Regions from separate parts of the Serratia montpellierensis genome, predicted to be linked through region 3. Evidence: predicted binding sites of a transcription regulator. Region 3 holds the regulator's gene; each other region holds the start of a gene.
What was found. Region 3 encodes LexA, which represses DNA repair genes until DNA is damaged. Its sites were predicted from a motif close to TNCTGTATGTACATACAGNA; they were not measured.

Region 1: a site for LexA is predicted at 7,949-7,968, ahead of sulA (SOS-induced cell division inhibitor SulA). Genes of this name have one in related genera too.
Region 2: a site for LexA is predicted at 6,977-6,996, ahead of FUU19_RS06460 (DNA translocase FtsK 4TM domain-containing protein). Genes of this name have one in related genera too.

The regions. Positions count from the first base shown of each region.
Region 1 is NZ_VOSN01000005.1:143,358-153,704, forward strand. It holds gene hspQ (heat shock protein HspQ) at 1-257, shown strand, start outside; gene FUU19_RS06120 (CoA-binding protein) at 315-728, opposite strand; gene FUU19_RS06125 (DUF2057 family protein) at 984-1,649, shown strand; gene FUU19_RS06130 (methylglyoxal synthase) at 1,772-2,230, shown strand; gene helD (DNA helicase IV) at 2,264-4,318, opposite strand; gene FUU19_RS06140 (YccF domain-containing protein) at 4,485-4,937, shown strand; gene yccS (YccS family putative transporter) at 4,964-7,099, shown strand; gene FUU19_RS06150 (TfoX/Sxy family DNA transformation protein) at 7,104-7,760, opposite strand; gene sulA (SOS-induced cell division inhibitor SulA) at 7,989-8,495, shown strand; gene ompA (porin OmpA) at 8,852-9,937, shown strand; gene matP (macrodomain Ter protein MatP) at 10,038-10,347, opposite strand, start outside.
Region 2 is NZ_VOSN01000005.1:227,364-237,710, reverse strand. It holds partial or broken gene cydC (heme ABC transporter ATP-binding protein/permease CydC) at 1-1,201, opposite strand, end outside; gene cydD (heme ABC transporter permease/ATP-binding protein CydD) at 1,204-2,970, opposite strand; gene gstA (glutathione transferase GstA) at 3,146-3,763, opposite strand; partial or broken gene FUU19_RS06475 (LysR family transcriptional regulator) at 3,857-4,745, opposite strand; gene trxB (thioredoxin-disulfide reductase) at 4,821-5,792, opposite strand; gene lrp (leucine-responsive transcriptional regulator Lrp) at 6,447-6,941, shown strand; gene FUU19_RS06460 (DNA translocase FtsK 4TM domain-containing protein) at 7,062-10,347, shown strand, end outside.
Region 3 is NZ_VOSN01000021.1:249,806-260,152, reverse strand. It holds gene ubiA (4-hydroxybenzoate octaprenyltransferase) at 1-847, shown strand, start outside; gene plsB (glycerol-3-phosphate 1-O-acyltransferase PlsB) at 914-3,379, opposite strand; gene FUU19_RS21840 (diacylglycerol kinase) at 3,529-3,897, shown strand; gene lexA (transcriptional repressor LexA) at 4,000-4,608, shown strand; partial or broken gene dinF (MATE family efflux transporter DinF) at 4,710-6,047, shown strand; gene FUU19_RS21825 (CsbD family protein) at 6,363-6,572, shown strand; gene zur (zinc uptake transcriptional repressor Zur) at 6,675-7,187, opposite strand; gene FUU19_RS21815 (sugar O-acetyltransferase) at 7,432-8,004, shown strand; gene dusA (tRNA dihydrouridine(20/20a) synthase DusA) at 8,117-9,127, shown strand; gene pspG (envelope stress response protein PspG) at 9,285-9,503, shown strand; gene FUU19_RS21800 (quinone oxidoreductase) at 9,804-10,347, opposite strand, start outside.

The DNA.
Region 1 (10,347 bases), on a different contig from region 3:
GTGTCGTGATCGATATCGACCCGGAATACTCTTTGGAACAACCCAAAGCTGACGAAATAGCGGCGAACGATGAACTGCGTTCCGCCCCTTGGTACCACGTGGTGATGGAAGACGAGGAGGGCCAACCGGTGCACACCTATCTGGCGGAAGCACAGCTGGATAGCGAAGCCCAGGAGGCACACCCCGAGCAACCATCGCTGGATGAACTGGCGGAATCCATCCGTCACCAGCTACAGGCGCCACGCTTGCGCAATTGACCGCGCCAAGACCTGAGAAACCCGAGAGGGCCTGGCATCGCGCCAGGCCCTTTTTATTCAGCGCTCCAGCCCCAAACGCGGAATGTCGATTTTCGGACAGCGATCCATCACCACGCGCAGCCCGGCCTGTTGTGCCAGCTCCGCCGCCTGATCGTTAATCACGCCGATCTGCAGCCACAGCGCCTTGGCGCCGATCGCTATCGCCTCTTGCGCCACGCCGTAAGCCGCCTCCGAATTGCGAAACACATCAACCATATCCACCGGCTGCGGTATAGCGGCCAGCGTAGCGTAAACCGGCTGCCCCAGCAGCGTCTGCCCCGCCAATTTTGGGCTGACCGGGATCACTTGATACCCTTGCGTCAACAGATACGCCATCACCCCATAGCTGGGCCGCGACGGGTTATCGCTGGCACCCACCAGCGCGATAGTTTTCACCTGCTGCAACAGCTCGACAATCTCTTGATCTTGCATCTTCAACTCCCGTTTATCACTCCGTCACTCTCCGCTTCGAGTGTAACCGATCGGCATCCGCTCAGCTAAACGCAACGCGAGGGAAACTTCAGCGCAATCTTATGGTCATAGGCTGTCGCGGTTCAGCTGCTCATGGTCGTGTCTAATCGCGATTAAATATGTAAAAATGTGAACATAATGCCCGATTGAAAAATTTTGACACAACCTATGCCGTGTTCAACACTTAGAGCTACGTCACTTTATAAGGAGATAATGATGAAATTTGGTCTGGTGGTTGCGGCGTTGCTCAGCATTAGCATGCCTGCCGCGGCTACGACCCTGAAACTCTCCCCGGACATCGACCTGCTGGTGGTCGACGGCAAGAAAATGACAGGTTCGTTGTTAAAAGGCGCCGACAGTCTTGAACTGGATGGCGGACAGCACCAACTGCTGTTTAAAGTGACCAAAAACGTCCACGCCGGCCAGCATACGCAGGCCTATGCTTCCTTGCCGCTGGTTGCCTCCTTCAATACGCAAAAAATCAGCCAGGTGGCGATCGAACTGCCGCGCATCGAGAACGACCGCGATGCGCAACGCTTTGACAAAACGTTAAATTATCTGGTGGTCGATAAAGACGGCAACGCCCTGCCGTTCCGGCATGATGTGCTGCATCCCGACAGCGTCACCTTCAATGCCGATTTGGAAAAGGTGATGACGGATTACAACCGCCAGAATCGCTCCGCCTCCGTCGCGGCCTTCGTTCAGGCGAACGCCGGTAATCCCTCAATGCCCTCGTTGGCCGGCACGCCGCTGAACGCCCCAACGGTCACGCTGAAAGGTGAAAACGTGTCGGAGCAGATGCTGCAATATTGGTTCCAGCAAGCCGACAAGGAAACACAGAAGCGTTTTCTGCGGTGGGCCAATAAACAACCGGTTCGCTGATCCTTTCCGGCGCCTTTCCCCGCAAAGGCGCCTTCTCTTCGCATTTTCAAGCGCAAACGCTAGGCAGTGAAAAACAGTTTCAGTAATCTGTCGCACATCCCCGATTAGCGAAGGACACCGAGATGGAATTGACCACCCGCACTATCGCCGCGCGCAAACACATTGCGCTGGTGGCGCACGATCACCGCAAACAGGCTCTGTTGGAGTGGGTAGAAAGCCACAAGACTATTCTGGCGCAGCACCAGCTGTACGCCACCGGCACGACCGGTAATCTGATCCAGCGCGCCAGCAGCATTCCTGTCACCAGCATGCTGAGTGGCCCGATGGGCGGCGATCAGCAGGTTGGCGCACTGATTGCGGAAGGCAAGATAGACATGCTGATCTTCTTCTGGGACCCGCTGAACGCGGTGCCGCACGATCCGGACGTGAAGGCGCTGCTGCGGCTGGCGACCGTATGGAATATTCCGGTGGCCACCAACCGCTCAACCGCGGACTTTCTGATCGACTCTCCGCTGTTCAAAAGCGAGGTGGAGATCGCCATCCCCGACTATCAGCGCTACCTGCAAGACCGCCTGAAATAGTCCTCACGGCCTGGCTGGCGCCAGGCCTGATGCCTACGGTTTTTTCTGCACCGGTACGCCAAGATCTTGCAGCTGTTCGACGAACACCGAAGGGCGTTCACGATCCTGCAACAGCCATACCTGATGTTTGGCGCGCGTCAACGCGACATACAACAGACGACGCTCTTCGGCATCCGGGAAATCCTCCGGCTGCGGCAGTAGCACCTCTTCCAACACCGACTCGCGCGCTACGGCGGGGAAGCCGTCACGCCCCTCATGCAAACCAGCAATGATGACGTATTCCGCTTGCTGCCCTTTACTGGCGTGGATGGTCATAAATTCCAGATCCAGCTTGGGCCAGCGGGTGGCCGCCTTCGCCAGCGTCTCCGGTTTCAGATGATGGTAGCGCGCCAGCACCAGGATACGCTCATCCGGTTTGGCATAGCCGCTCAGCTTATCCAGCAAGGGCTCCAGCTGCTCGTGCGGCAGGATCGCCACCGACTTTTTATTGCCCTTGCTCAGGCTGTTGAGCGGCTTTTTCAACTGGTGCGGGTTCTGCTGCACAAACCGGTTGGCTACCTCACCGATACGGTCATTGAAGCGATAAGTGGTGTCCAGCGCGCACTGCGCCCCTTCACCGAAGTGGGTGGCGAAAGCCGTGGTTAACGTCAACTCTGCACCGCTGAATCGATAAATCGCCTGCCAGTCATCCCCCACCGCAAACAGGCAGGTCTGCTTGTTTTGCCGGCGCAACGCCGCCAGCAACAGCGCACGCTGCGGCGAGATATCCTGAAACTCATCGACCAGAATATGTTTCCACGGGCTGACGAAGCGCCCCTTATCGAGAATATTGACCGCCTGATGAATAAGGCCGGAGAAGTCCACCGCCCCTTCCTCTTTCAAGGCGCTTTTCCAGGCTTTCAACAGCGGTGCCATCAGCCGGATGCGTTTTGAAAACAGATCGCGGATTTCTTCATCCGCCTGCTCAATCATTTCCGCCTGGCTGCCGCCGTGCATGCGCATCAGCCCCAGCCAGCGTTCCAGGCGGCCCGCCAGCCGATCCGCCAGACGTTGATCCTGCCAAAAATCGCCTTCCGGCACTTCCCATTCCAGCTCGTCGGTCAACCATTGACGCCACCCCTTGGCCTGGGCTTTTTTCTCAGCGCACTGTTGGCGCCAATGGGTAATCAGCAACGCTTTGCGCGCGTTGGCATCGGTTTCCAACCGGCTGATGGCCGGGGCTTTGCGGCTGCCTTGTTGAATGATCTGCAGCGCCAATGCATGGAATGTCTTGGCCTGAATACCGACATCGCCCAAACGCGCTTTGATGCGATCATTCATCTCACTCGCAGCCTGACGGCCGAACGCCAACAGCAAGATTTGGCCCGGCTCCGCTTCCTGACGGCGCAGCAGCCAGCCGGCGCGCGCCACCAGCACCGACGTTTTGCCGCTGCCGGCCCCCGCCAATACCAGAACAGAATCCTCGCCGTTGATCACCGCACGGCTCTGAGAGTCATTAAGCGGTGAGATCTCGACGGTCTGGAAGAAGTCGTGATGTTGCTCCAGCATGCGCTCGGTCCACTGCCGATTGCGTTGTTCGACGCAGCGCAGCCCCTGCTGCAGCCATTCCAGACACAGATGGTAATCGGCCCGGCAGTTATCAAACTCATCCAGACGCGCAACCGGCATCGGCAACGCGGAGAAAGCCTCGTGGATTTGCTGTTGCAGCTTGCCCAGCTCAGACTTTTTGAACCATTTATCTTGCTGCTCTATGCGCTGGATCTGAGCCACCTGCTGTTGCAACACGCCGGCGCTGACCTCGCTCATTTCGGCGCTCCACTGCTGCCACGCCTGCTGCAGATAATGATGAAAACGCTGCGTTTCCTGCCATTCGGTGCCGTGTAGCCGCACCACTTTTTCGTCCGGCAATTCAAATTCCAGCTCGCCCCAGACGATGCCGCGCTTGCACCTGACCTGAATCAATTGATTGAAGGGGATCAGGTATTCATGTTTTTCCCCGCTCACCTCAACGCCGGCGTGCAGCAACCGCACGCGGTTATAAGGGTGCTGAGCCAGGTGTTTCCCCAGCGATGTCGCTTTAAGTTCCATATCGTCGCGCCATGACTATGTTGAGATTAAATAACGGATATCTGCCAGTTTACCTGCGATAAGCAGTGGCACTCTAGCGCTAAAAAAAGGGTAGAATAGATTTTGCGTTTTTATCGTGAATACGCCCGCATCGCGGTTTGGCCATCATTAGAGCAGAATGACGTCTATGCGTACTGTACTGAATATTCTTAATTTTGTGTTGGGCGGTTTTTTCACCACGCTGGGCTGGCTCATCGCCACGGTGTTCAGCGTATTGTTGGTCATCACGCTGCCCCTCACCCGCTCCTGTTGGGAAATCACCAAACTGTCGCTGGTGCCGTTCGGCAACGAGGCAATCCACGTCGATGAACTCTACCCGGAAAAAAGCAATGCGCTGCTCTCCGCCGGCGGTTCGCTGCTCAACATTATCTGGTTGGTGCTGTTCGGCTGGTGGCTGTGCCTATCACATATCGCTGCCGGTATCGTGCAGTGCGTTTCGATCATCGGCATTCCGGTGGGCATCGCCAATTTCAAGATTGCCGCCATCGCGCTGTGGCCGGTGGGGCGCCGCGTCGTCTCGGTAGAAATGGCTCAGCAAGCGCGTATTGAGAATGCTCGCCGCCACTATCATCAGCGTTAATTTTTTCTCCGTTTGAGGAGTTTTTCGTGCTCTCTTTTGCACCCGCAGTTCGTCGTTATACTTACAACAGCAACCTGCTGTATCACTTGCGCATCCTTATTGCGCTCATCGGCACCACCGCCGTTCCCTGGTGGCTGGGCATTCCCAAGCTGACCATTCCGCTCACGCTGGGCGTCGTGGCGGCGGCCCTGACTGATTTAGATGACCGCCTGGCCGGCAGGCTACGCAACCTGCTGATCACGCTGGTGTGCTTCTTTGTCGCCTCGGCTTCAATCGAGCTGCTGTTTCCCTATCCCTGGTTGTTCGCCCTTGGCTTAACCACATCGACCTGCGGGTTTATCCTGCTCGGCGCCTTGGGGCAACGTTATGCCACCATCGCCTTCGGCGCATTGCTGATCGCGGTTTATACCATGCTCGGCACCTCCATGTACGATGCCTGGTATCAGCAACCGCTGCTGTTGGTGATCGGCGCACTGTGGTACAACCTGCTGACACTGGCGGGCCACCTGCTGTTCCCTATCCGGCCGCTGCAAGAGAACCTGGCGCGCTGCTACGATCAGCTGGCCAACTATCTGGATGCCAAAGCCAATCTGTTCGATCCCGATGCCGAGCGCGATGCCGACCTGCCATGGATGGATGTCGCAATGGCCAACAGCACGTTGGTCGCGCTGCTTAACCAAACCAAAGCCTCGCTGCTGACGCGCCTGAAAGGCGATCGCGGCCAGCGCGGCACCCGTCGCACCTTGCACTACTATTTTGTCGCGCAGGATATCCACGAACGCGCCAGCTCTTCCCACGTTCAGTACCACGCGCTCAGCCGGCAATTTCGTCACAGCGACATTTTGTTCCGCTTCCAGCGTTTGCTGAGCATGCAGGCACGCGCCTGCCGCCAATTGGCGCAATCGATCCTGCTGCGGCAAAAGTACCAGCACAACCCGCGCTTTGAACCGGCTTTCAGCCGCATTCAGGAGGCGCTGGCGCGCATCGCCGAAACCCAGGGCAACAATGAGCAGACCAAAGCGCTGGCGCATCTGTTGAAAAACCTGCATGCGATCGATGCGCAGTTGGCCAATATCGAATCAGAGCAGACGCTGGCCAGCGGGCAAGCAGAAGAGAACAGCCTGGCCGACGACCGCTTAACCGGCTGGAGCGATATCCGGCTGCGCATCAGCCGCCATTTGACGCCTCAGTCGGCCCTGTTCCGCCACGCGATCCGTATGTCGGTGGTGCTGTGCGTGGGTTACGCCTTCATTCAACTCACCGGCATGCAGCACGGTTACTGGATCCTGTTGACCAGCCTGTTCGTCTGCCAACCAAACTACAATGCTACCCGCCGACGCCTGGCATTGCGCATCATCGGCACCCTGGCCGGTATCCTGATCGGCCTGCCAATCCTCTATTTCGTGCCTTCACTGGAAGGACAGCTGGTGTTGATCGTCATCACCGGCGTTCTGTTCTTCGCTTTCCGCACCGTACAATATGCGCACGCGACGATGTTCATCACGCTGCTGGTGCTGTTGTGCTTTAACCTGTTGGGTGAAGGATTCGAAGTGGCAGCCCCGCGCGTTTACGATACCTTGCTGGGCTGCGCCATCGCCTGGGCGGCAGTCAGCTTTATCTGGCCGGACTGGCAGTTCCGCCAATTGCCGGCGGTGGTGGATAAAACGCTGAATGCCAACTGCCGTTATCTGGACGCCATTCTGGTGCAATACCACCAGGGTAAGGATAACGGCCTCGCCTACCGCATTGCGCGGAGAGATGCCCACAACAGCGATGCCGAACTGGCTTCGGTCATCTCCAACATGTCCGCCGATCCCAAGGCCGACAAGGCGCTGCAGGAAGCCGCCTTCCGCCTGCTCTGCCTGAACCACACACTCCTGAGTTATATCTCGGCGTTGGGTGCGCACCGCGAGCGGCTGAACACCCCAGCCACGCTCGATCTGCTCAATGATGCCGTGTGTTACGTGGACGGCGCCCTGCATCAGGAAGAACAGAACAGCCTGCGCATTGCACAGGCGCTGGAACAGCTGGCGGAGCGCATTCGCCAAGCCGTTCCGGAACCTGAAAGCAAAGAACAGCTGGTTTTGCAACAGGTAGGGCTGGTGCTCGAACTTCTGCCGGAACTCACCGCGCTGCACACCCAAATCAATAAGACAGCCTAATAATTCAGGGCCCGCTCGGCGGGCCCTGAATCACCGGCTCATGTCCATGGCGGCGCATCGCCATCATATGGTCGAACCAGCGCACCAATTCGTCATGCAATTCAGCCGGTAATGCCGCCTGATGATACCCGGCGATCGCCCCGCCCAGCGACAACAGGACTCGCAACCCCAGATTGGTCTGCTGTTGAAGGAGACAAAGATAGCTGCGTTTTGCGCCCTGCAACCGCAGGTCATAGGCGTTGTGGATACCCGCTCGCCACAACAATCGCTCCATATTGACATCTATATTCGGCAGCGCCTTCAATCTGCCGTGGTCGCCGGCCTTGAGCCGCTGTTCCCGGCGGGCCTCCCTGACAGCTTGCCAGGCCAGTCCCACCAATTCGTTACGTTCCCGCCACAGAGACTCGTCAACCCAGTAATAGCGCAAAGTAATGGGCACACCGCGCTTGGAATAGACCATATTGACCATGCCCCGAGCGCGAAAGGCCGGTTCCATGCTCGCCGTAGCCCGCAGATACAGCTCGCCTTCCGCTATCACCGCAAACATCACCCCCTCAGCCAGCAGCCCATAGCCGCCAAACTGTGACCGCGTGGTGATGGCGCCCAGCGCCGCAAAGCAATTTTTAGCCTGCGCGATTCTTCTCGTCGACATCCTTTTCATAGCATTCCTCCTTTTAGGTTCCGGTCGTATTATTTCTCTCATCAATGAAAAAAGTAACGTGAACAACTAATTAGAAAAATACGCACTATCCGTCTGCATGCCAATCACAAAAGACATCGGTACAAAAAATGATCGCAATTATGCGAGCCGCTACGAAAATTTGGGTTGATCTTATCCGAAATCAGGGATACTGTATAAACATACAGTAACACGACGGGCGGGAACTTTATGCGTACTCAATCACTCTACCAACCTCATTTTAGCCATGGCTCTTTTACCGCGAACAGCGTTGCGAAGAACACGAATGTCGGCAAAGAGAATGGCTTGATCAGTGAACTTGTTTACAACGAGCGCCAGCCCGCAGTGGCTCAACTGTTGTTGCCCCTGCTGCAGCAGTTGGGCAAGCAGTCTCGCTGGCTTCTGTGGCTGACGCCGCAGCAAAAGCTAAGCAAACAATGGCTGCAGCAGTCTGGCCTGCCGGTAGATAAAATGGTGCAATTGAGCCAAATCAGCCCGGTGAATACGGTTGAGGCAATGGAAAAAGCGCTGCAAACGGGGAATTACAGCGTGGTTCTCGGCTGGTTGCCCGAGCTAACGGAGGAGGATCGTCTAAAATTAAGACGTGCGGCAGAATTGGGTAATGCCTACGGATTTATCATGCGTCCTCAACGTGACATTGACCCGACTCACGGACACTGTTCCACCCTAAAAATTCACTCTTCTTTGTATCATTAAGTAAATTTAGGATTTTTCCCATCATTTTCGCACCCCGTAGAGGGAACCTTTGCGGGATAAGGCACAAAGCTAGTCCGGCCGCGGTTTGCCAAGCAAAAACGCCCGATGAATCGCCGTTTTTTTAGGCTAAGAATGTTAGCAAATATGTACGATTCTGCGTTTTTTTTTAGAGCCTTATCACATCACACTTGTAACTTTCGCGCCACGTTGTAGACTTTACATCGCCAAGGTTGCTCTATAACGTCAGAAAAACTGGCGAGTAACAAACGAGGGCTTAAACCTTGGCGAAGGAATTTAACCAAGGGCTTAAACAGCTTTAAAGCTCATTGCCTATTTGGATGATAACGAGGCGCAAAATGAAAAAGACAGCTATCGCATTAGCAGTGGCACTGGCAGGTTTCGCTACCGTAGCGCAAGCCGCTCCAAAAGATAACACCTGGTACACCGGTGCTAAACTGGGCTGGTCCCAGTACCATGACACTGGTTTCTACGGTAACGGTTACCAGAACGGTATCGGCAACGGCCCAACCCACAAAGATCAGCTGGGTGCCGGCGCGTTCCTGGGCTATCAGGCAAACCAATACCTGGGCTTCGAACTGGGCTATGACTGGCTCGGCCGTATGCCTTACAAAGGCAGCGTGAACAACGGTGCTTTCAAAGCGCAGGGCGTTCAACTGGCCGCTAAACTGAGCTACCCAATTGCTGACGATCTGGACATCTACACTCGTCTGGGTGGTATGGTATGGCGCGCAGATTCCAAAGCTAACTACAACAACGGCAGCGCTGGTCGCCTGAGCAACCACGACACCGGCGTTTCTCCGCTGGCTGCTGTTGGTGTTGAATACGCACTGACCAAAAACTGGGCTACCCGCCTGGACTACCAGTTCGTAAGCAACATCGGTGACGCAGGTACCGTTGGCGCACGTCCAGATAACACCATGCTGAGCCTGGGCGTTTCTTACCGCTTCGGTCAGGATGATGTAGTTGCTCCAGTTGCTCCAGCTCCAGCTCCGGCTCCAGTTGTTGAAACCAAGCGTTTCACTCTGAAGTCTGACGTGCTGTTCAACTTCAACAAAGCAACTCTGAAGCCACAAGGTCAACAGGCTCTGGATCAGCTGTACTCCCAGCTGAGCTCCATGGATCCTAAAGACGGTTCCGTAGTTGTTCTGGGTTACACCGACGCCGTTGGTTCTGCTCAGTACAACCAAAAACTGTCTGAAAAACGCGCACAAAGCGTTGTTGACTACCTGGTCTCCAAAGGCATCCCGTCAGACAAAATCTCTGCACGTGGCATGGGCAAAGCTGATCCAGTTACAGGCAACACCTGTGGCTACAAAGCTGGCCGCGCTACCAAAGCTCAGATCGACTGCCTGGCACCAGATCGTCGCGTAGAGATCGAAGTTAAAGGTATCAAAGACGTTGTAACTCAGCCTCAGGGCTAAGTTTACTCGCCTAATAAAAAACCCCGCATTGCGGGGTTTTTTTCGTCCTGCTGGTATCAGAACATTCAAGACTATGTGTAACTAAGGCGCTCTGCCCTGTTTACTTAGGTTCTTTACCGAGAATCGCCTTCAAGTCTTCTTTCAATGATGACATCTGATTCGCATACTTCTCTTTGCGTTCGGCATCTTCGATAAGCTGCACAACGGTTTCCGACAGCGTGACGCCGCGACGGCGCGCCAGGGCAGCCAAACGTTGCCAAACCAAAAACTCCAGATCGATAGATTTTTTGCGCGTATGCTGGTGTTCTGCGTTAAAATGACGTTTGCGGCGGGCGCGGATCGTTTGCTTCATCCGGTTATCCAGTTCCGGATTCATGTGAGCGGCAATCCATGCAAGTACCTTTACCGGC
Region 2 (10,347 bases), on a different contig from region 3:
GTTGAGCAGAATGTTGCCGCCGTCGGTGCGCCAGGCGCGGGTCAGCAGCTGCAGCAGGGTGGACTTGCCGCAGCCGGTGCGGCCGAGCAAGGCAATGTGTTCGCCGGCCGCCACCTCGAGCGTGACGTCGCGCAGCACCGGCTGCGGCTGGTCGGGGTAGGTGAAACTCAACTGCCGCAGGCTAAGCTGAGCCCGATTGGCGGCGGCCGGGCCGGCGGCCGGGAAGGTGACCTCCGGCTGACGATCGATGATCTGTTTGACCCGCGTCGCGGAGGCGATCACCTGGCCGAGGTGCTGGAAGGCACCGGCGACCGGCATCAGCGCTTCGAACGACGCCAGCGCGGCGAAGACAAACAGCGCGATCAGCGCGCCGGGCTGGGTATCGCCGCCGATGCCGGCGGCGGTCAGCCACAGCAGCAGCGTCACCGTCAGCCCGCTGGCGAGGATCATCAGCGCCTGCGCCTTGCCGCTCAGCGAGGCCTGCTGCCACTGGCGGCGTTGCCACCGCTGTTCGGTGGCGTTCAGCGTCTGGCGGAAATCGTTGACGGCACCGAATACCACCAGCTCTGCCTGCCCCTGTAGCCAGGCGGTCAGGTCGGTACGGTATTGGCCGCGCAGCGCGGTGAGTTGGCCGCCGATCGGTTTGCCGGCGCGATAGAACACCGGCGGCACCAACAGCAACAGCAGCAACAGAATGCCGCCCAGCGTCAGGGCGAGCGCAGGATCGAGCCAGCTCAGGCCATAGGTGACCACCAGGATCACCGCCGCTGCGCTGATCAGCGGCGAGATCACCCGCAGATAAAGATGATCCAGCGTGTCCACGTCCGCCACCAGGCGATTGAGCAGATCGGCCTGGCGGAAACGGGCGATGCCGCCCGGCGTCAGCGGCAGGATCTTGCTGAAGGTGAATACCCGCAGATGCGACAGCACGCGGAAGGTGGCGTCGTGGCTGACGACGCGCTCGGCGTAGCGCCCGGCGGTGCGGAAGATCGGCCGCGCCGCGCACGCCGGCGGCCGGCAGCATGTAGTTGAAGGTCAACAGGCCCGCCAATCCGGCCAGCGACGAGGCGGCCAGGAACCAGCCGGAGAGCGCCAGCAGGCCGATGCTGGCCAACAGAGTGACGATCGCTAAAAGGATGCCCAGGCTAATCAGCAGGCTATGGCGGCGATACAACGCCAAAAACGGCAGCAAAACGCGCATGATTAAAGCTCCCCGCGGCGATGGGCGATCAGAGTGGCAAACAGGCCCGGCTGGGCGCTGAGGGTGGCGTAATCGCCCTGTTGCACGATGCGCCCGTTATCCATCACCCAGATCTGATCGTAGTCTTCGGTGTCTTCCAACTGGTGCGTTACCAGCAGGGTGGTTTGCTGATGCGAAGCGGCACTCAACGCCTGCATGACCCACTGTTCGCTGTGGGCATCGAGGCTGGCGGCCGGTTCATCCAGCAGCAGCAGGCGGCGCGGGCCGATCAACGCCCGGGCGACCGCCACGCGCTGCGCCTGGCCGACCGACAGGCGAGCGGCGTTGTCACCCACTTCGGTGTCGAGCCCCTGCGGCAGATAAGGGAGCAGTTCGCTGACGTAGGCGTGTTCCACCGCCTGCTGCAGCTGCGCTTCGTCGGCCCGCGGGCAGCCCAGCAGGATATTGGCGCGCAAGGTTTGCGCCGGCAGGTGCGGGTTTTGGCCGACCCAGCTCAGCTGTTGCCTCCAGTTTTCTGCGGACAGCTCACGCAGCTCAATGCCGTTGACGGTCAATGACCCGCGATAGGGCAGGAAGCCGAGCAGCAGATTCAGCAGCGAACTTTTGCCGGCGCCGCTCAGCCCGACCAACGCCACGCGCTGCTGAGGTTGCAGGGTGAAGCTCAGCGGCCCGGCCAGCAGCACGCCGTTCGGCGACAGAATTTCCAACGCATTGGCCTGCAGCGTCAGCGGTTGCTCGGCGGGCAGTTGCCGCGTGCCGTTGCCCATCTGCTCGCCTTCGGCGCTGAGGAAGGTTTCCAGCGCTTCTGCCGCGCCGATCGCCTGCGCTTTGGCATGGTAGAAGGTGCCGAGATCGCGCAGCGGTTGGAAAAACTCCGGCGCCAGAATCAACACCAGAAAACCGGAAAACAGCGTCACGCCGAGGCCGTAGCTGCCGAAGTTGAGTTCGCCGAGGTAGGAAAAGCCGAAGTACACCGCCACCACGGCGATGGAAATCGAGGCGAAGAACTCCAGCACGCCGGAAGAGAGGAAAGCCAGGCGCAGCACTTCCATGGTGCGGCTGCGGAAGTCTTCGGAGGATTTGGCGATCTGCGCCGTTTCGGCCTGCGCGCGGTCGAACAGCCGCAGGGTGTCCAGGCCGCGCAGGCGGTCGAGGAAATTGCCGCTCAATCGCGCCAGCGCCACGAAGTTGCGGCGGTTGGCGTCGGCGGCTCCCATGCCGACCAGCGCCATAAACAGCGGGATCAGCGGCGCGGTCGCCAGCAGAATGATGCCCGCAGCCCAATTGATCGGGAAGACGGCGATCAGGATCAGCAGCGGGATGAAGACCGCCAAATACATCTGCGGCAGATAGCGCGAGTAATAATCCTGCATATCCTCGATCTGCTCGACGATGATGCTGGCCCAGCTGCCCGCCGGTTTGCCCTGGATCCAGGCCGGGCCAAGCTGCTGCAGCTTATCCAGTACCTGTTGGCGCATACGCTGGCGGATCACCTGCCCACACAGGAAACCGATCCGTTCCCGCAACCAGCTTAACAGCGCCCGCAGCGCGAACGCGGCGGCCAGCCAGATAAACGAAGGGATCAGCTGTTCGCGCGGGGTATGCTCGATGATCAGGGCGTGCAGCAGGCTGGCCAGCAGCCATGCCTGCGCCACGATCAGCAGGCCGCTGAACAGCCCCAACAGCATGGAAAGGCGCAGCCAACGCTGCGCCAACGAACTCTGGGTTTTAAGCCAACGGGTTAACTGTTGCTGTCTGGTTTTTTTCATCAGATATGCGTCTGCGTCGCCGGTGCCCGTTTGTTACGGACTGGGTTAACGTACTGTTAAATAATAGTGTTTGGCGCAATCGGCGACAAACAAGCGAGGTCCCATGTTACCTCGTCACCCGGCAGACTGAAAATAATAAAGCGGCCAAATGTGGCTATAACAGACGCGTTACCGACTATTTGACTTCCTCACTCGCGGCCTCGGCTTCCAGAGCGGCGCGCACCGACGCTCGCTCTGCGATCCGCGCCACATAATGCTGGAGCGCCGGCCACTCGCTCAGCGAAATCTCGAAGCGCGCCATCCAGCGCAACACGGTAAACAGATAAGCGTCAGCGACGCTGAAATGCGCTCCCAACAGATAGATTTGCTGTGCCAACGCTTGCGCGAGATAACCCAATCGCCGTCTCAACTTGTCGCGCAGCAACGCCTTGGCGTCGTCGGGCAGGGCGTCATTGAATAAAGGGGCGGCGCCGGCATGGATCTCGCTGGTGATGAAATTAAGCCACTCCTGCAGCCGTACCCGCTCAAAGGCCGTCGGTGGCGGCGCCAGCCGGTATTCTGGGCGCAGGTCGGCGAGGAATTGAACGATGGCGGGGCCTTCGGTGATCACGTTGCCGTCGTCGAGCTGCAGGGCGGCGACGTAACCTTTAGGGTTGATGCGATAGAAATCCTCACCGTCGGCGCACCGCTTGCTGCGATTGTTCACCCTGATCAGGGTGAAAGGGATCGCTAATTCCCGCAGGACGATATGTGGGGCCAGCGAGCAGGCATCGGGAGCAAAATACAGCTTCATGCTATTTCCTTGTGGGTCAATGAGAACGCTTGCCACAGCATGCCGATGCGGGCACCGGCGGGGAAATGGAAATTTCAGAAAGCTGCTATTAACTCAGCGACTGGCCAGGGTTTGCTCCTGTTCGCGCAGGTAATTCAGCAGGGTTTGGACGGGGGGCTGGGTCACCGCCTCGGATGAGCAGGCCAGGCCGAAACGGCGATAAACCGGCGCAACGAGCGGCAGAGCGCAAACTCCGAGCGCATCGGGCGGGATCACGGACGCGGGCATCAGCGCGACGCCCGTGCCTTCCTTGACCAGCGTCAACGCCGTTTGCCAGTCGCTGACGGTGGCGCGGACATCGGCTAGCGCCAGGCCCGACTGCTGCGCCAAACTTTGCGCATTCACATCGCATCCGCCGGTCGCCAGGATGAAAGGCAGCCGGAACAGGGCATCCAGCACCACCGGCCGCCGTTCTCGCGCCAGCGGGTGCGCGCTGGGCACGACAGCCAACCAGGCATCCTCCCCCTAAGGGGAAACACAGCCGCTCCGGTGCCGGATTGAGCACCACGCCGATGTCTGCCGTTGCCGATGTTAACCAGCTCTCCACTTCGTGGTCGGTGCCCTCGAGCGTAATCAGCTCAATGTCGGGGTACAGACGGCGAAATTTGCGCAGCAGCGGCGGCAACAGCGTGCTGAATGCCGACGGGAAACTGGCCAGGCGTATTTTGCCCGCGTGCGCGTTACCGGCTTGCTGCGCGCATTGTTGAATGGCCCGTAGCCCTGCCAACATCGAGCGGGCATGGGCGACGATCTGCAGGCCGCTTTGGGTCAGGACGACATTGTGTGGCTGGCGCACCAAAAGCCGGGTGCTCAGCATCGTCTCCAGTTGAGCGATGGACTGGCTGGCGGCAGACTGCGTCATACCGCAGATCGCCGCAGCCTGAGTGATGGTGCCGCTGTCGGCGACGGCAACCAGCAGGCGCCAGTGAAGAAGATTATGCATCGGCGTGCATCCTCCTGGGGGCTGAAGACAAAAAAAGCGGCTCGAGAGCCGCTTTTTGCTGATGAAGAGAACGTCTTAGCAGACTTCTGCGCCGGCGATGCCGTCCAGGTAACGCTCTGCGTCCAGCGCCGCCATACAACCGGTGCCGGCGGAAGTGATCGCCTGGCGGTAAATGTGATCCATCACGTCGCCTGCGGCGAAGACGCCGGGGATGGTGGTTTGGGTCGCATTGCCGTGAATGCCGGACTGCACCTTGATGTAGCCGTTTTCCAGCTCCAGCTGGCCGCCGAAGATGCCGGTGTTCGGGCTGTGGCCGATGGCGATGAACACGCCGGCCAGCTCCAGCTCACGGGTTTCGTTTTCCGCTTTGGTGCTGCGGATACGCACGCCGGTCACGCCCATTTCATCGCCCAGCACTTCGTCCAGCGTATGGTCGGTGTGCAGCACGATGTTGCCGCTTTTCACTTTTTCCATCAGCCGGTCGATCAGGATCTTCTCCGAACGGAAGCTGTCGCGGCGGTGGATCAGGTGAACCTCGGCGGCGATGTTGGACAGGTACAGCGCTTCTTCAACGGCGGTGTTGCCGCCGCCGACCACGGCGACTTTCTGGTTGCGGTAGAAGAAACCGTCGCAGGTCGCGCAGGCGGAAACGCCTTTGCCCTTGAAGGCGTCTTCGGAAGGCAGGCCAAGGTAGCGGGCGGAGGCGCCGGTCGCGATGATCAGCGCGTCGCAGCTGTATTCACCGCTGTCGCCGAACAGGCGGAACGGACGCTGCTGCAGATCGACGTTGTTGATATGATCGAAGACGATCTCAGTCTGGAACTTCTCCGCGTGCTCGCGCATGCGCTCCATCAGCGCCGGACCGGTCAGGCCTTCGGCGTCGCCCGGCCAGTTTTCCACTTCAGTGGTGGTGGTCAGCTGGCCGCCTTGCTCCAGACCGGTGATCAGCACCGGGTTCAGGTTGGCGCGCGCCGCGTAGACGGCGGCGGTGTAACCGGCCGGGCCGGAGCCCAGAATCAGTAATTTGCTATGTTTAGCCGTGCCCATGAATAACCTCTTTATTCCACAATGGCGGACAATGAAGCCGATTGTAGGGAAAATGGCGCAGTAAAAAAAGCGCCGGGCGACGTTGTTAACGATTTGTATGATAGTTGTCGCCTATTAATGCACCCGCTGTCGGCAAATCGTACGCCGAACGCAGAAATTTACCTTATCAAAGCCGCATTCGGCTACCGAATCGCCAACCGCGCAAAAACGGCGCATTCTGCGACTTCAGCCGCTCCCTGCCGGGGTTTATCTGCCAGCGATTCATAACCAAAAATGGGATGCAGACTTTTCATGACGGTACGTTGTTCTGATTTTGCTTCTTTTACTTTGACAATCCGCTGCGCATTTGCGAAAACATCATAGGAAGAAGAAATTATCCCCGTAACACCAGCAAATCGTACGTATTTACGCCGCAAGGCGACAATACGCGGTGGATGTGCGGAGCAGGGCGCGCAAGCGTTTGCTGATTTTTTCTCGACCGAAACGTCGTTACCGGCGTTGCGCGGGGTTGGACAGACAGGCTGCGCGGCGTGGAATGATGGTAGTGAAGAAGCATATGACAGGCATCGGGTCTTCGCTTGGAACGAACCCTTACACATTGACGTTGGCTAGGGTGTGGCAAGTGCACGGAAGAAAATAAGAGAGACAATAATAATGGCAGACAACAAGAAACGCCCGGGTAAAGATCTTGACCGTATCGACCGCAACATCCTGAATGAGCTGCAGAAGGATGGGCGTATTTCGAACGTCGAGCTTTCGAAGCGCGTGGGGTTATCCCCGACTCCATGTTTAGAACGCGTGCGCCGTCTCGAGCGCCAGGGTTTCATTCATGGCTATACCGCATTGCTCAACCCGCATTATCTGGATGCGTCCCTGCTGGTTTTCGTGGAGATCACGTTGAACCGCGGCGCGCCGGACGTGTTTGAGCAATTCAACTCGGCAGTGCAGAAGCTTGAAGAGATTCAGGAGTGTCATCTGGTTTCCGGTGATTTCGACTACCTGTTGAAAACCCGCGTACCGGACATGTCGGCTTACCGCAAACTGCTGGGCGAAACGTTGCTGCGTTTGCCGGGGGTTAACGACACCCGTACCTACGTAGTGATGGAAGAAGTGAAACAGAGTAACCGTCTGGTTATCAAAACACGGTAAGGTGCAGGTGCAAAACCTGATTAAATTGGTTACACTCCTGTTTATTCATACAGTTTCGGCGCCGGGGAAGCTTCTCGGCGCTGTTGCTATGTCAGCTAACAGGAACCTGGAGAGCCTTTCTTGAGCCAGGAATATACAGAAGATAAAGAAGTTACCCTGAAAAGACTCAGCAGTGGCCGGCGTTTGCTGGAAGCTGCGCTTATCGTGGTAGCGATTTTTGCCGTTTACCTCATGGCTGCGCTGGTCAGTTTCAACCCGTCTGACCCAAGCTGGTCGCAGACCGCGTGGCATGAGCCGATTCACAACTTGGGTGGCGGTGTTGGGGCCTGGTTGGCCGACACGCTGTTCTTCACCTTCGGGGTGCTCGCCTACGCGATACCGCCGATCATGCTGGTCCTGTGCTGGGCGGCCTATCGCCAGCGCGGCAACAGAGACTACATCGACTATTTCGCGCTCTCCCTGCGCCTGATCGGCACCTTGGCGTTAGTGCTTACCTCCTGTGGGTTGGCGGCGCTGAACGTTGACGATCTCTATTACTTCGCTTCCGGCGGCGTGATCGGCAGCCTGCTGAGCAACGCCATGTTGCCGTGGTTCAACGGCATCGGCGCTACGCTGGCGCTGTTGTGCGTGTGGGCGGCGGGGCTGACGTTGTTTACCGGCTGGTCCTGGCTGGTGATCGCCGAGAAGATTGGCGGTGCGGTGTTGGGCGTCGCGACGGTGATGACCAATCGCTCACGTCGCGAAGATCGCTATTTCGAGGATGACGAGCGTTACGTTGATGACGAGCCTGAGCAGGCAGGGAAGGGCGCCGCGGCTGCGGCGACCGCCGCCGGAGCCGCGGCTGCCGATGACGACGTGCTGTTCTCCGCACCCTCGGTCACCGAAAGCGCCAAAGAGGCGGCGGAAGACGCCGCCGATCCGTTGCTCAGCGGCCTGCGAGCCGACGATAGTGAGGTTGAAGCCGACGCCGCGCCAATCGCGCCGGCGGCTTCGCCTGCACCGGCGGTGACGGCAGAGATCCACGAGCCCGTTGCTGCACCGATCGCCACACAGGCGCCGTCGATAACGGTGGCACCGACAGCGCCGGCCTCGGTCAATCAGCACCCGGTGAGCGCCCCGGCGCAAGACGCCACGCCGCCGCTGTATTCCTTCGAAATCCCGGAAGAAACGCCAGCGCCTAAGGCGACGCGCCCTGCCGATCCTTATCGGGACGATGATGAGCCGCGCCTCGGCAATTGGCAAGAGCCGACAGCACCGCAGCCGCCGGCACGTTCTCCCTTTGATTTTACCGCCGCGCAGCGCGACAGTGCCGACGTCAGCGGAGCAGGTGGTTTCAGCGCCACCGGCGCCAAGCCGCAGCTGGATACGGCAGCCGCTGCCGCGGCGGGCGCCGCAGCGGCGACCTTTATGCCGGCCTTCACGGCCACCAGCGACGGCAATTCGCAGGTTAAACAGGGTATCGGCCCTGAGTTGCCGCGGCCGAATCCGGTGCGTATTCCGACCCGCCGCGAGCTGGCTTCCTACGGCATCAAGCTGCCTTCGCAGCGCGCGGCCGAGCAGGAACAGCGCCAGGCGGAGCCTCAACAGCCGACGGCGATAAATCCGCAGGAAGAAGAGGCGCTGCAGGAAGCCGCGCTGCGCCAGGCGTTCGCTACGCAGCAAAGCGAGCGCTATGGCGAAAGCTACGAGCCGGAGCAGGATGATGAAAATGCTCAGCAGGAAGCCGAGCTGAGCAAGGCGTTCGCCGAACAACAGAATCAACGTTACGGTGAAGTCCAACAGGACGATGAAGAGGCGCGGCAAGAGGCTGCGCTGCGTCAGGCGTTCGCCGAGCAACAGCAGGCACGTTATGGCCAGCAAGAGACTGCCCCGCAGGCGCCGGCCGCCAGCCCGGTCGATACCCGCAATGCTTTCAGCTTCTCGCCGATGGCGGATTTAGTGGACGATGGCCCGAGCGAGCCGATGTTCACGCTGTCCCCACAGCTTGAAGAGCGCATTGAACAGCAAAGCGAGCAAGAGGACGACGTGCCGTTTGGCCAGTTTGAGCCTGCGGCGCCGGCTGCCCAACCTCAGCAACCGCACTCTCAACCGTATCAACAGCCGCAGCAACAGCAGTATCAACCGCCGTCGCAGCAGCAATATCAGCAGCCACAACAACCGGTGCAGCAGCCTCAGCAATCTCAGGCCGAGCAACATCCGGCGATGGACAGCCTGATTCACCCGTTCCTGATGCGCAACGATCAGCCGCTGCAGAAGCCGACCACGCCCTTGCCGACGCTGGATCTGCTGACCGAAGCGCCGAAAGAGGTGGAGCCGGTCGACTCCTTCGCGCTGGAACAGAAGGCGCGCCTGGTGGAGGCCAGCCTGGCCGATTACCGCGTGAAAGCCGACGTGGTGGACATCCTGCCGGGGCCGGTCATCACCCGCTTCGAGCTGGATCTGGCGCCGGGCGTTAAAGCGGCGCGCATTTCCAACCTGTCGCGCGATCTGGCGCGCTCGCTGTCGACTTCGGCGGTGCGCGTGGTGGAAGTGATCCCCGGTAAGCCTTACGTCGGTCTGGAGCTGCCGAACGCCAAGCGTCAAACGGTGTACCTGCGCGAAGTGCTGGACTGCCCGGCCTTCCGCGACAACCCGTCGCCGCTGTCCATCGTATTGGGTAAGGACATCTCCGGCGAACCGGTGGTGGCCGATCTGGGCAAAATGCCGCACTTGCTGGTCGCCGGTACCACAGGTTCCGGTAAGTCGGTCGGGGTCAACGCCATGATCCTGAGCATCCTGTATAAAGCCACGCCGAAAGAAGTGCGCTTTATCATGATCGACCCGAAAATGCTGGAACTGTCGGTTTACGAAGGTATTCCGCACCTGTTGACCGATGTGGTCACCGACATGAAAGACGCTGCCAATGCGCTGCGCTGGTGCGTGGGCGAAATGGAACGTCGCTACAAGCTGATGTCTGCCCTGGGCGTGCGTAACCTGGCCGGCTACAACGAGCGCGTCGATCAGGCCGAAGCGATGGGGCGCCCGATCCCGGATCCGTTCTGGAAACCGACCGACAGCATGGACATCACGCCGCCGGTGTTGGAGAAAGAGCCGTACATCGTGGTAATGGTCGACGAATTCGCCGATCTGATCATGACGGTCGGCAAAAAGGTCGAAGAGTTGATCGCTCGCCTGGCGCAGAAAGCGCGTGCGGCGGGTATCCACCTGGTGCTGGCGACCCAGCGTCCGTCGGTGGATGTGATCACGGGTCTTATCAAGGCCAACATCCCGACGCGTATCGCCTTTACCGTGTCGAGCAAGATCGACTCCCGCACCATCCTCGATCAGGGGGGCGCCGAGTCCTTGCTGGGTATGGGTGACATGCTCTATCTGGCGCCGAACTCCTCGATTCCGGTGCGCGTACATG
Region 3 (10,347 bases):
ATGGCGGGCTTACAGCCATTTGATGCGCATTGATAAACCGATCGGCACGCTGTTGCTGCTGTGGCCGACGCTGTGGGCGCTGTGGCTGGCCGGGAAAGGCGTGCCGCCGCTGTCGATTTTACTGGTGTTCGTGCTCGGCGTGTTCCTGATGCGCGCCGCTGGCTGCGTGGTGAATGATTACGCCGATCGCGCGGTGGACGGCTATGTGAAACGCACCGCCGGGCGGCCGATGCCGAGCGGCCGGGTGAGCGCCAAAGAGGCCAAAGTGCTGTTCGTGGTGCTGGTGCTGATCTCGTTCTGCCTGGTATTGACGCTGAACGCGATGACCATCTGGCTGTCGCTGGCGGCGCTGGCGCTGGCCTGGGTGTATCCGTTCATGAAGCGGGTGACCAACCTGCCGCAGTTCGTGCTGGGCGCCGCGTTTGGCTGGGGCATTCCGATGGGCTATGCGGCGGTCAGCGAATCGCTGCCGCTCAGCTGCTGGCTGCTGCTGCTGGCCAACATCTGCTGGACGGTGGCCTACGACACGCTGTATGCGATGGTCGACCGCGACGATGACCTGAAGATTGGCATCAAATCCACCGCTATCCTGTTCGGGCGTTATGACAAGCTGATCGTCGGGCTGCTGCAGTTCGCGACGCTGCTGCTGCTGGTGTGGGTCGGTTATCTGGCGCAGCTCGGCGGGGCGTTTTACTGGTCGCTGCTGCTGGCAGGCGCGCTGTTCATTCACCAGCAGAAACAGATCGCCGGGCGTGAGCGCGAAGCCTGCTTCAAGGCCTTCCTGCAGAACAACTATGTCGGACTGGTGGTGTTTATCGGCATCGCGCTGAGCTATCTGCCGGCGTAACGGTTTCCTGCAGCAAGAAAAAAGGCACCCCTCGGGGTGCCTTTTGTGTTTCCGCGCCGGACGAAATCACTCGTCTTGCTCTTCTTCCGCATCGGCTTGCGGCAGAACGTTGGTCTCTTCCGGCATGTTGACGCTTTCGATGGTCAGCTTGATTTCCGGCGTGATCAGATCGCTCAGCATGTTGTACACCTCGAGGGTGTGTTCGCGGATCGCATCGCCGCTGTCGTTGATATAGCCTTCTTCGCGCAGCGTCGCCACCAGGGTGGAGAACACCGCCTTGTCGAAGAACTCCGGCGCGTTGATGCCGTGCAGCACCGACAGACGTTGCGCCATGATGCGGCTCTCTTTCTCCAGCGCGCCGCGGTTGATGCTCGGGTTGGCGCTGAGGATCGACATAGTGATGGCGTAGCGTTGCAGGGTTTCGCGCACCCCGGCGGCCAGCAGCTGCAGCGGGCGAATGCGCGCCGGGTTCAGCACCAGCTCGTCGCCTTTGTCGCAGATCAGCTGTTGACGGATCAGCTCGTCGATCATCGGCCGCAGCACTTCCGACAGCTGTTCCTTATCGTTATGCAGGAACAGCTCGGCTTTCAGCATCGGGTAGATCATGCCGATCTGGCGCAGCAGCTCGGTGCGCGACACCCGGCGATGATGCATCACAATGCTGGCGATCAGCGACGGCAACACCAGCAGGTGGTGGATGTTGTTGCGGTAATAGGTCATCAGCACCGCCTGCTCGCGCGGCAGAATGATGATGTCGCCGATGTTGTCCTTTTCCACCTCGAACTTGTTCATGTTCAGCGCGTGATCCAGCAGCTCGTCCGGCGTTTGCGTCGGTACGGTGACGTCATGCGCGTAAGGCGCATTGCGCATCAGCTGCAGGTAGCACTCGAGCTGCTCGAGCAATTGTTCGCGGGTCAGCGAACGCTGGCGCGAGGCCAGCAGCGCGGTGGAGCACAGGTTCATGGCGTTGGCCGCGGCGGCGTTGTTGATGCGCACCATGATCTGGCCGGCCAGATCGTTGACCGTCGGCGTCAGCCAGCTTGGGCGCTGAGCCTCGATCGGATCGATAGACTCGCGCCACTGCGGCACGTGCTGGTTGAGGTAAGCGGTCAACGGCAGCGGCTCGCCAAAGTTGACATAACCCTGGCCCAGATTGCGCAGCTTGCGCAGGCCGCGCAGCATCTGCAGCAGGCTCTCTTTTTCCTTGGTGGCGCCACGCAGCTCTTTGGCATAGGTGCCCACTTCCATCACGTGCTCGTAGCCGATGTAGATCGGCACCAGCGTGATCGGACGGGCACCGCCGCGCAGCATCGCCTGAATGGTCATCGACAGGGTGCCGGTCTTCGGCTCCAGCAGACGCCCGGTGCGGGAACGGCCGCCTTCCACGAAGTATTCCACCGAGTAACCGCGGGTGAACAGCTCGCCGAGGTATTCGCGGAACACCGTCGAGTACAGCTTGTTGCCCTTGAAGGTGCGGCGGATGAAGAACGCGCCCAGGCGGCGGAAGATCGGACCCGCCGGCCAGAAGTTGAGGTTGATGCCGGCGGCGATGTGCGGCGGCACCAGGCCCTGGTGATACAGCACGTAGGACAGCAGCAGATAATCCATGTGGCTGCGGTGGCAGGGCACGTAGACGATCTCGTGGCCGTCCTGCGCCAGCTGGCGCACGCGTTCGGCGTTGGTGACGTTGATGCCCTGATACAGCCGGTTCCAGGTCCAGCTCAGCACGCGGTCGGACAGGCGCACGGTTTCGTAGGAGAAATCGGCGGCGATCTCTTCCATCAGCGCGATGGCGTTCTGTTGGGCCTTCTCGTGCGAGATCTTCTTGCTGCGCGCTTCGTCCTCGACCGCTTTTTCGATCGCTTTGGACGCCAACAGCTTGTTGAACAGATCCTGACGGGCCGGCAGGCTCGGGCCTACCGCGGCCAGGCGCTGACGCGAGAAGTGCATGCGTGCCACGCGCGCCAGTTTCTGCGCGATGGTTTTATCCGTGCCGTGTTCGGTCGCCATGCGGCGCAGCGAAACGGTGTTGGAGAAACGCACGAAGCTGTCGCGGCCGAGCCACAGCACGGCGAAGAATTTCTGCACGCCGTTCAACAGACGCAGGTGCGGCGTGCCGTGGCCTTCGCGGCCCGGCGAGCGGCCGAACATGACCGAAACCGGAAGCATCTGAATGTCGAGATCCGGATTGCTGCGATGCAGATCCAGATAGTCGTGGAACAGCTTTACCGACTCTTCTTTCGGGGTGTAGTAGCGGAACACGCGCGGGCCGTCGTGAATGAACACGTAGCTCGGCAGCACGGTGCCGTCGATCTCCAGCGAGTTGAGCGGATCGGGCAGATCCTGCGCCAGGCACTGGGTGCGCAGCGTCAGCAAATCCGCCTTGGAATTGTAAGGTAAAACATACAAAATCGGCCGTGAGGGATCCAACCCTAGCTCGGTAACCGGATCTGAAGGGATGACCTTACTTCTTACCAACAATTTAAGTGGTAAATTCAATATTTTATAATAAATTTTACGCCAACCTGACATAAACAACGTGAAGCCTCTTGTTAGCAATGCGCCGCAAGCATACCAGAAACCGGGTAGCAGATCTGTGGTGTTCGAAAACCGAGAGCCGTCAGCGCGGACTGTTCTAGACTCTTGTTATTATGACCGACCTCTGAGAAAGGCACGAAAACATGGCAAACCAAGCAACCGGACTGACCCGCATCATCAAGGCCGCCGGCTATTCCTATAAAGGGCTTTCCGCCGCCTGGCAACACGAGGCGGCGTTCCGACAGGAACTGGTGGTCACCCTCTTGGCTATCATACTGGCAGTCTGGCTGGATGTGGGTGCGATAGCGCGCATTTTATTGATCGGATCGGTAGCGCTGGTGATGATCGTCGAGATCCTGAACAGCGCGATCGAGGCGGTGGTGGATCGCATCGGCAGCGAACACCATGAGCTGTCCGGACGGGCCAAGGACATGGGGTCGGCGGCGGTGTCGCTGGCGATCGTACTGGCGCTGTTCGTTTGGGGCACGGTCTTGTGGCAGCATTTTGGCTGACGAAAGGCGCCTACTGACTGATTTTTATTTATTCTTCGGTTCCCAATCCGCGCTTACCTGTATATACTCACAGCAAGACTGTATAAACAAACAGGGGGCGGAATGAAAGCACTAACTACCAGACAGCAAGAGGTCTACGATCTGATTCGCGATCATATTTCGCAAACGGGCATGCCGCCAACGCGTGCCGAGATCGCGATGCGTCTGGGGTTCCGTTCGCCTAACGCCGCCGAAGAGCACCTGAAGGCGCTGGCACGCAAAGGCGTGATCGAAATCGTCTCCGGTGCGTCGCGCGGTATCCGCCTGCTGATGGAAGAAGAAGAGGGGCTGCCGCTGATCGGCCGCGTCGCCGCCGGCGAGCCGCTGTTGGCGCAGCAGCACATCGAAGGGCACTACCAGGTGGATCCTTCCCTGTTTAAGCCGAGCGCCGATTTCCTGCTGCGGGTGAACGGCATGTCGATGCGCGACATCGGCATTCTGGACGGCGATCTGCTGGCGGTGCACAAAACGCAAGACGTGCGCAACGGCCAGGTCGTGGTGGCACGCATCGAAGACGAAGTGACGGTCAAACGCCTGAAAAAACACGGCAACGTGGTCGAGTTGCTGCCGGAGAACAACGAATTCCAACCGATCGTGGTCGATCTGCGCCAGCAGAATTTCACTATCGAAGGGCTGGCGGTCGGCGTGATACGCAACGGCGACTGGATCTAATCGCCGCACCCTCAGTGCCACCCCTTGTATCAATCGCCCCTGTTCTGGGGCGTTTTTGTTTCTGACCTTGTCCTTCGCCACTGCTACGGGAACATTTCATCATGCGCTTGATTTCCGTCTTCACCAGCGACACCGATAAAGCCCTGTGGCGCCTGGCTTTGCCGATGATTTTCTCCAATATCACCGTACCGCTGCTCGGGCTGGTGGACACCGCGGTGATCGGCCACCTCGACAGCCCGATCTATCTGGGGGGCGTCGCGATCGGCGCGGTGGCGACCAGCTTCCTGTTCATGCTGCTGTTGTTCCTGCGCATGAGCACCACCGGCCTGGCGGCGCAGGCGCTGGGGGCACAGAACCCGCAGGCGCTGGCGCGCGCCTTTATGCAGCCGCTGCTGCTGGCGCTGCTGGCCGGGGCGGCGATCGTCCTGCTGCGCTACCCGCTGATCGAACTGGCGCTGCGGATCGTCGGTGGTAATGGCGAGGTGCTGGAACAGGCGCGGCGTTTTCTTGAAATCCGCTGGCTGAGTGCGCCGGCGGCGCTGGCTAATCTGGTGCTGCTGGGCTGGCTGCTCGGCGTGCAGTACGTGCGGGCGCCGGTGATCCTGCTGATCGTCGGCAACCTGCTGAACATCGTGCTGGATATCTGGCTGGTGATGGGCCTGGGCTGGAACGTGCGAGGGGCGGCGGCGGCAACCGCCATCGCCGAATATGCCACGTTCTTGCTTGGCCTGTGGCTGGCGTGGCGGGTAATGCGCCTGCGCGGTATCACCCTGCCGATGCTGCGTCAGGCCTGGCGTGGCGATCTGCGTCGGCTGCTGGCGCTTAACCGCGACATCATGTTGCGTTCACTGTTGCTGCAACTGTGCTTCGCATCGCTGACCATTTTCGGCGCTCGCCTGGGGAGCGACGTGGTGGCGGTTAACGCGGTGTTGATGAACCTGCTGACGTTTACCGCCTATGCGCTCGACGGCTTCGCTTATGCGGTGGAGGCCCATTCGGGCCACGCCTACGGTGCCCGGGACGACAGCCAACTGCGTAAGGTGTGGCACGCGGCCTGCAGGCAGGCGGGGTTGGTCGCGTTGGCCTTCGGCCGGTGATGGCATACACCAGGCCAGCAGATCGTGGCGGCGTTGACCTCCTTACCGGAGCTGCGTGCGTTGGCCGCCCACTATTTACCGTGGCAGGTCATTCTGCCGCTGGTCGGGGTGTGGTGCTATTTGCTGGACGGCATGTTTATCGGCGCCACGCGCGGCGCCGAGATGCGTAACAGCATGGCGGTGGCCGCGGCAGGATATGGCGTGGCGCTGTTCAGCGTGCCGCTGCTTGGCAACCACGGGCTTTGGCTGGCGCTGGCGGTGTTTCTGACGTTGCGCGGCGTGGCGCTGGGTTGGATTTGGCACCGCCATCAGGTGCGCGGCAGCTGGTTTGCCGCTCGCTAAACCGGACGCTTTGCTGGGTTAATTATTAATTTCCCTTATGTTTTGGTTCATGTTTGCTTACATGTTTTCAGCCTGGTTTTTCCCGGCTTAGTTCGTTGTTTGTTGGCGTTTTTTATTTTTATTTTGTTTTTTAATGGTTTTTTATTCTGATGTTTGGCTTTTTTATTTCCATGTTCAACTAGAATGAATCATGTGGCTGGAGAATAAAGGGGAACGGTATTCCTTAAGGTGAAGGGGGTATCGGTCAGAAAAATTTCTGGTTAACCCCGGCCGGCGACAGGGATCACTGATTCACCACAGGTTAACGGAGAGACTATGAATAAAGATCAAGCCGACGGTAACTGGAAGCAGCTTAAAGGCAAAGTGAAGGAAAAATGGGGCAAGCTGACCGATGACGATCTGACGGTCATCGAAGGGAAACGCGAACAGCTGGTCGGCAAAATCCAGGAGCGCTACGGTTACCAGAAAGAGGCGGCCGAGAAAGAGGTGAAAGCCTGGGAAGATCACACCAAACACCGCTGGTAATCTGCAGGGCCGCCATTGAAGGCGGCTTACCCAGCGCAGGCCGGCGTCGCTCTCATCCTCTGGCGCCCCGGCCGCAGGTACAGGGAGGTACCTGACTTCGTATTACTTCTTCTTGATGGCGATGCTGTGATCGTGTTCGGCGCAGTCATGCTTGCTGTCGCACGCCTCAACCTCCACGCAGCCGGCGCACAGACCGTGTGCTTCCACCACGCTGTGCCGCAGCGCAAATCCGGCTTCCTGCGCCAGTTTCTGCAGCGTTTCCTCTACGCCTTCTGTCGTGCGTTCGGTCACCTGGCCGCAGCGGTCGCAGATAAACAGTGCGGACGTGTGCATCGGCTGTTCGAAATGGTGGCACAGCACGTAACTGTTGGCCGATTCCACTCGATGGATAAACCCTTGCTCCAGCAGAAAATCCAGCGCGCGGTATACCGTCGGCGGCTTGGCCTGCGGTTCGGCGACGCGCAGCAGATCGAGCAGGTCATAAGCGCTGATTGCACCGGGTTGCTGAGTCATCAGACGCAGCACTTCCAGCCGTTGCGGCGTCAATCGCACATTGCGTTGCTGGCAGAGGCGTTCCGCCTGTGCCAACAGCTTTTCCTGGGTGGTTGAGTTCATCGCAAATATCCCGGTACGTAAAAAAGCCGATTTTACCATGATTACGGCGAATCGCCGAGAGTTGCCCCCTTTTCCCCTGAGGATAGCGCAGGGAAAAGCGCGTCGAGGTCGCTAAAAGAGAGATGCATCACAACTTTTCCCCTCCGCCGGGCGGCAAATCAACATTGCCGGTTTTAGCGCTGGAGAGCGGCGGGCGAGGGCGGTATAACGCGTTTCACCCCGCTATGAGCAGGAGCCTTGTGTGATGACGGAAAGAGAGAAGCTGTTAAGCGGCCTGGAGTACAACAGCCGCGATGAAGAACTGATTGCTATGTACCATCGGGCCAGAGCGTTAACCAAAAGCCTGGGCGAGCTGGATTCGCATCAGGCGGACGAAAAAAACCGCCTGCTCGGTGAGCTGTTCGGCGCCTGGGGCGAGGCGAGCTGGATTGAAACGCCATTCTGGTGCGACTATGGGCAGCATGTTCGTATCGGCAAGAACTGTTTTATCAATGTCAATGCGGTGTTCCTCGATTGCAATACCATCACCATCGGCGACAACACGCTGATCGGCCCCAACGTGCAAATCTACACGCCGAGCCACCCGCTGAAGGCTGGCGAACGCTTTACCGGCGACCCGGCCTTTCCTTTCCGCACTTCGGCACAGCCGGTGTCCATCGGCAACAACGTGTGGATCGGTGGTAACGTGGTGATCCTGCCGGGAGTGACCATCGGCGACGGCACGACTATCGGCGCGGGCAGCATCGTGACCGGCGACATCCCGGCCAATGTGCTGGCGCTGGGGCAGCCGTGCCGGGTTATCCGCGCGTTGGAATAGGGGGGAAGCGAAGGCGGGTTTTCCCAACGGCGCCGATTGTCGTTATAATAGCCGTTTGCGGCCGCGCGCCGTTCGTTGAACCCAGACAGACTCAGGTAGCCAGTAACTCAGCATGACGAAAGACAACCACGCCCCAACCTACGCCGCCCATCGTTTCTCCATCGCGCCGATGCTCGACTGGACCGATCGTCATTGCCGTTACTTCCACCGCCTCCTGACCAAGGAAACGCTGCTGTACACCGAAATGGTGACCACCGGCGCGATCATCCACGGCAAGGGCGATTACCTGGCCTACAGCGAAGAAGAGCATCCGGTGGCGCTGCAGCTGGGCGGCAGCGATCCGGCCGCGCTGGCGCACTGCGCCAAGCTGGCGGAGCAGCGCGGTTACGACGAGATTAACCTCAACGTCGGCTGCCCGTCCGATCGCGTGCAAAACGGCATGTTCGGCGCCTGTTTGATGGGGCAGGCGACGCTGGTCGCCGACTGCATCAAGGCGATGCGCGACGTGGTGTCGATCCCGGTGACGGTGAAGACCCGCATCGGCATCGACGATCAGGACAGCTACGCCTTCCTGTGCGACTTTATCCAGACCGTCGCCGGGCGCGGCGAGTGCGATATGTTCACCATCCACGCGCGCAAGGCCTGGCTCTCCGGCCTCAGCCCGAAAGAGAACCGCGAAGTGCCGCCGCTGGACTACCCGCGCGTTTATCAGTTGAAGCGGGATTTCCCGGCGCTGACCATCGCCATCAACGGCGGGGTGAAAACGCTGGAAGAGGCGCAGCAGCACCTGCAGCATCTGGACGGCGTGATGATGGGGCGCGAGGCGTACCAGAACCCGGGCATCCTGGCGCGGGTCGACGGCGAACTGTTCGGCGCGCAGACCGCGGTGCCGGACAGCGTGGCGATCGTCGAAGCGCTGTATCCGTATATTGAGCGCGAGTTGTCCAACGGCACCTATCTCGGCCACATCACCCGCCACATCCTCGGTTTGTTCCAGGGCGTGCCGGGCGCGCGCCAGTGGCGTCGCCACCTGAGCGAGAACGCCCACAAGCCGGGCGCCGATGCGCGGGTGGTGGAGCAGGCGCTGGCGCTGGTGCGTCAGCCGCGTGTCGAAATGGCGTAACCCACCAAAAATTTGACCAACAGTTAGTCTTTTTCGCCAGGCATTCGGCGCATTGCCGGATGCCTGCCCCGTTTTTTCAATAGGTTAGCCCTTTCGCCGTTCTGGCACGCTTCTTGTAATCCACTCTGCAGATACGTTGAGTTGCAAAGGAGCAATCATGTTGGAAATCTTCTTTCTCATTGGCTTTGTGATGATGCTGATGGTGACCGGCATCTCGCTGCTGGGGATCTTCGCTGCGCTGTTGGTGGCGGCGGCGTTCATGCTGTTGGGCGGGTTGTTCGCGGTGGTCATCAAGCTGCTGCCGTGGCTGATTTTGGCGGTCGTCGGGGTATGGATTTACCGGTCGATGCAGAAACCACAGATCAGGCGTTACTGATTTTTTGCTGAATAATCAGTCAGTCGCGATGAAAATTGCATAACTGCCCGCCCCGCTAATGCGGCAGCGATCACAGCTTGGCAGTTTTACCGCGCGATGTGGCACATAAAGCGTGTTTTTTGCCGGACGGGGCTGTTAGGATGTGGGTCGATGCAGTGATGCGACCGATTTCATCACCGTGAGAGACAATCAAAATTCGTGTTGCTGAAGCAACCCCCTGTCTCTGGCGGACTCTGCTCTACCCCTACAAAACGCAGTAACAGAAAGGGCTCCGTAAGGAGCCCTTTTCTTTTGCCGCTATCAGGGGATCAGCAGGCTGGAGCCACTGGTGCTGCGGCTTTCCAGCACCTGGTGTGCCCGCTGGGCGTCGGCCAGCGCGAATTTCTGCTCGTCTTTCACCTCCACCCGAATGGCGCCGCTGCCGATCAGCGAGAACAGCTCGTTGCTGGCGTACTGCAGCTCGGCGCGGTTGGTGATGTAGCCGTTGAGGGAAGGGCGGGTGACGTACAGCGAGCCCTTCTGATTCAGCAGCGCCAGATCGACGCCGGTCACCGGGCCGGAGGCGTTGCCGAAGCTGACCATCAGGCCGCGCCGTTTCAGGCTGTTGAGCGAGGCCTGCCAGGTGCTTTGCCCCACCGAATCGTACACCACGCCGACCTTCTCGCCGTGCGTCAGTTCTGCCACCCGCTGGGCGATATCCTCTTTGTGGTAGTTGATGGTGGCCCAGGCACCGGCCTGTTTCGCCAGCGCGGCCTTTTCGTCGGAGCCGACGCTGCCGATCAGGCGCGCGCCCAGCGCTTTGGCCCATTGGCAGGCGATAAGCCCAACCCCACCGGCGGCGGCA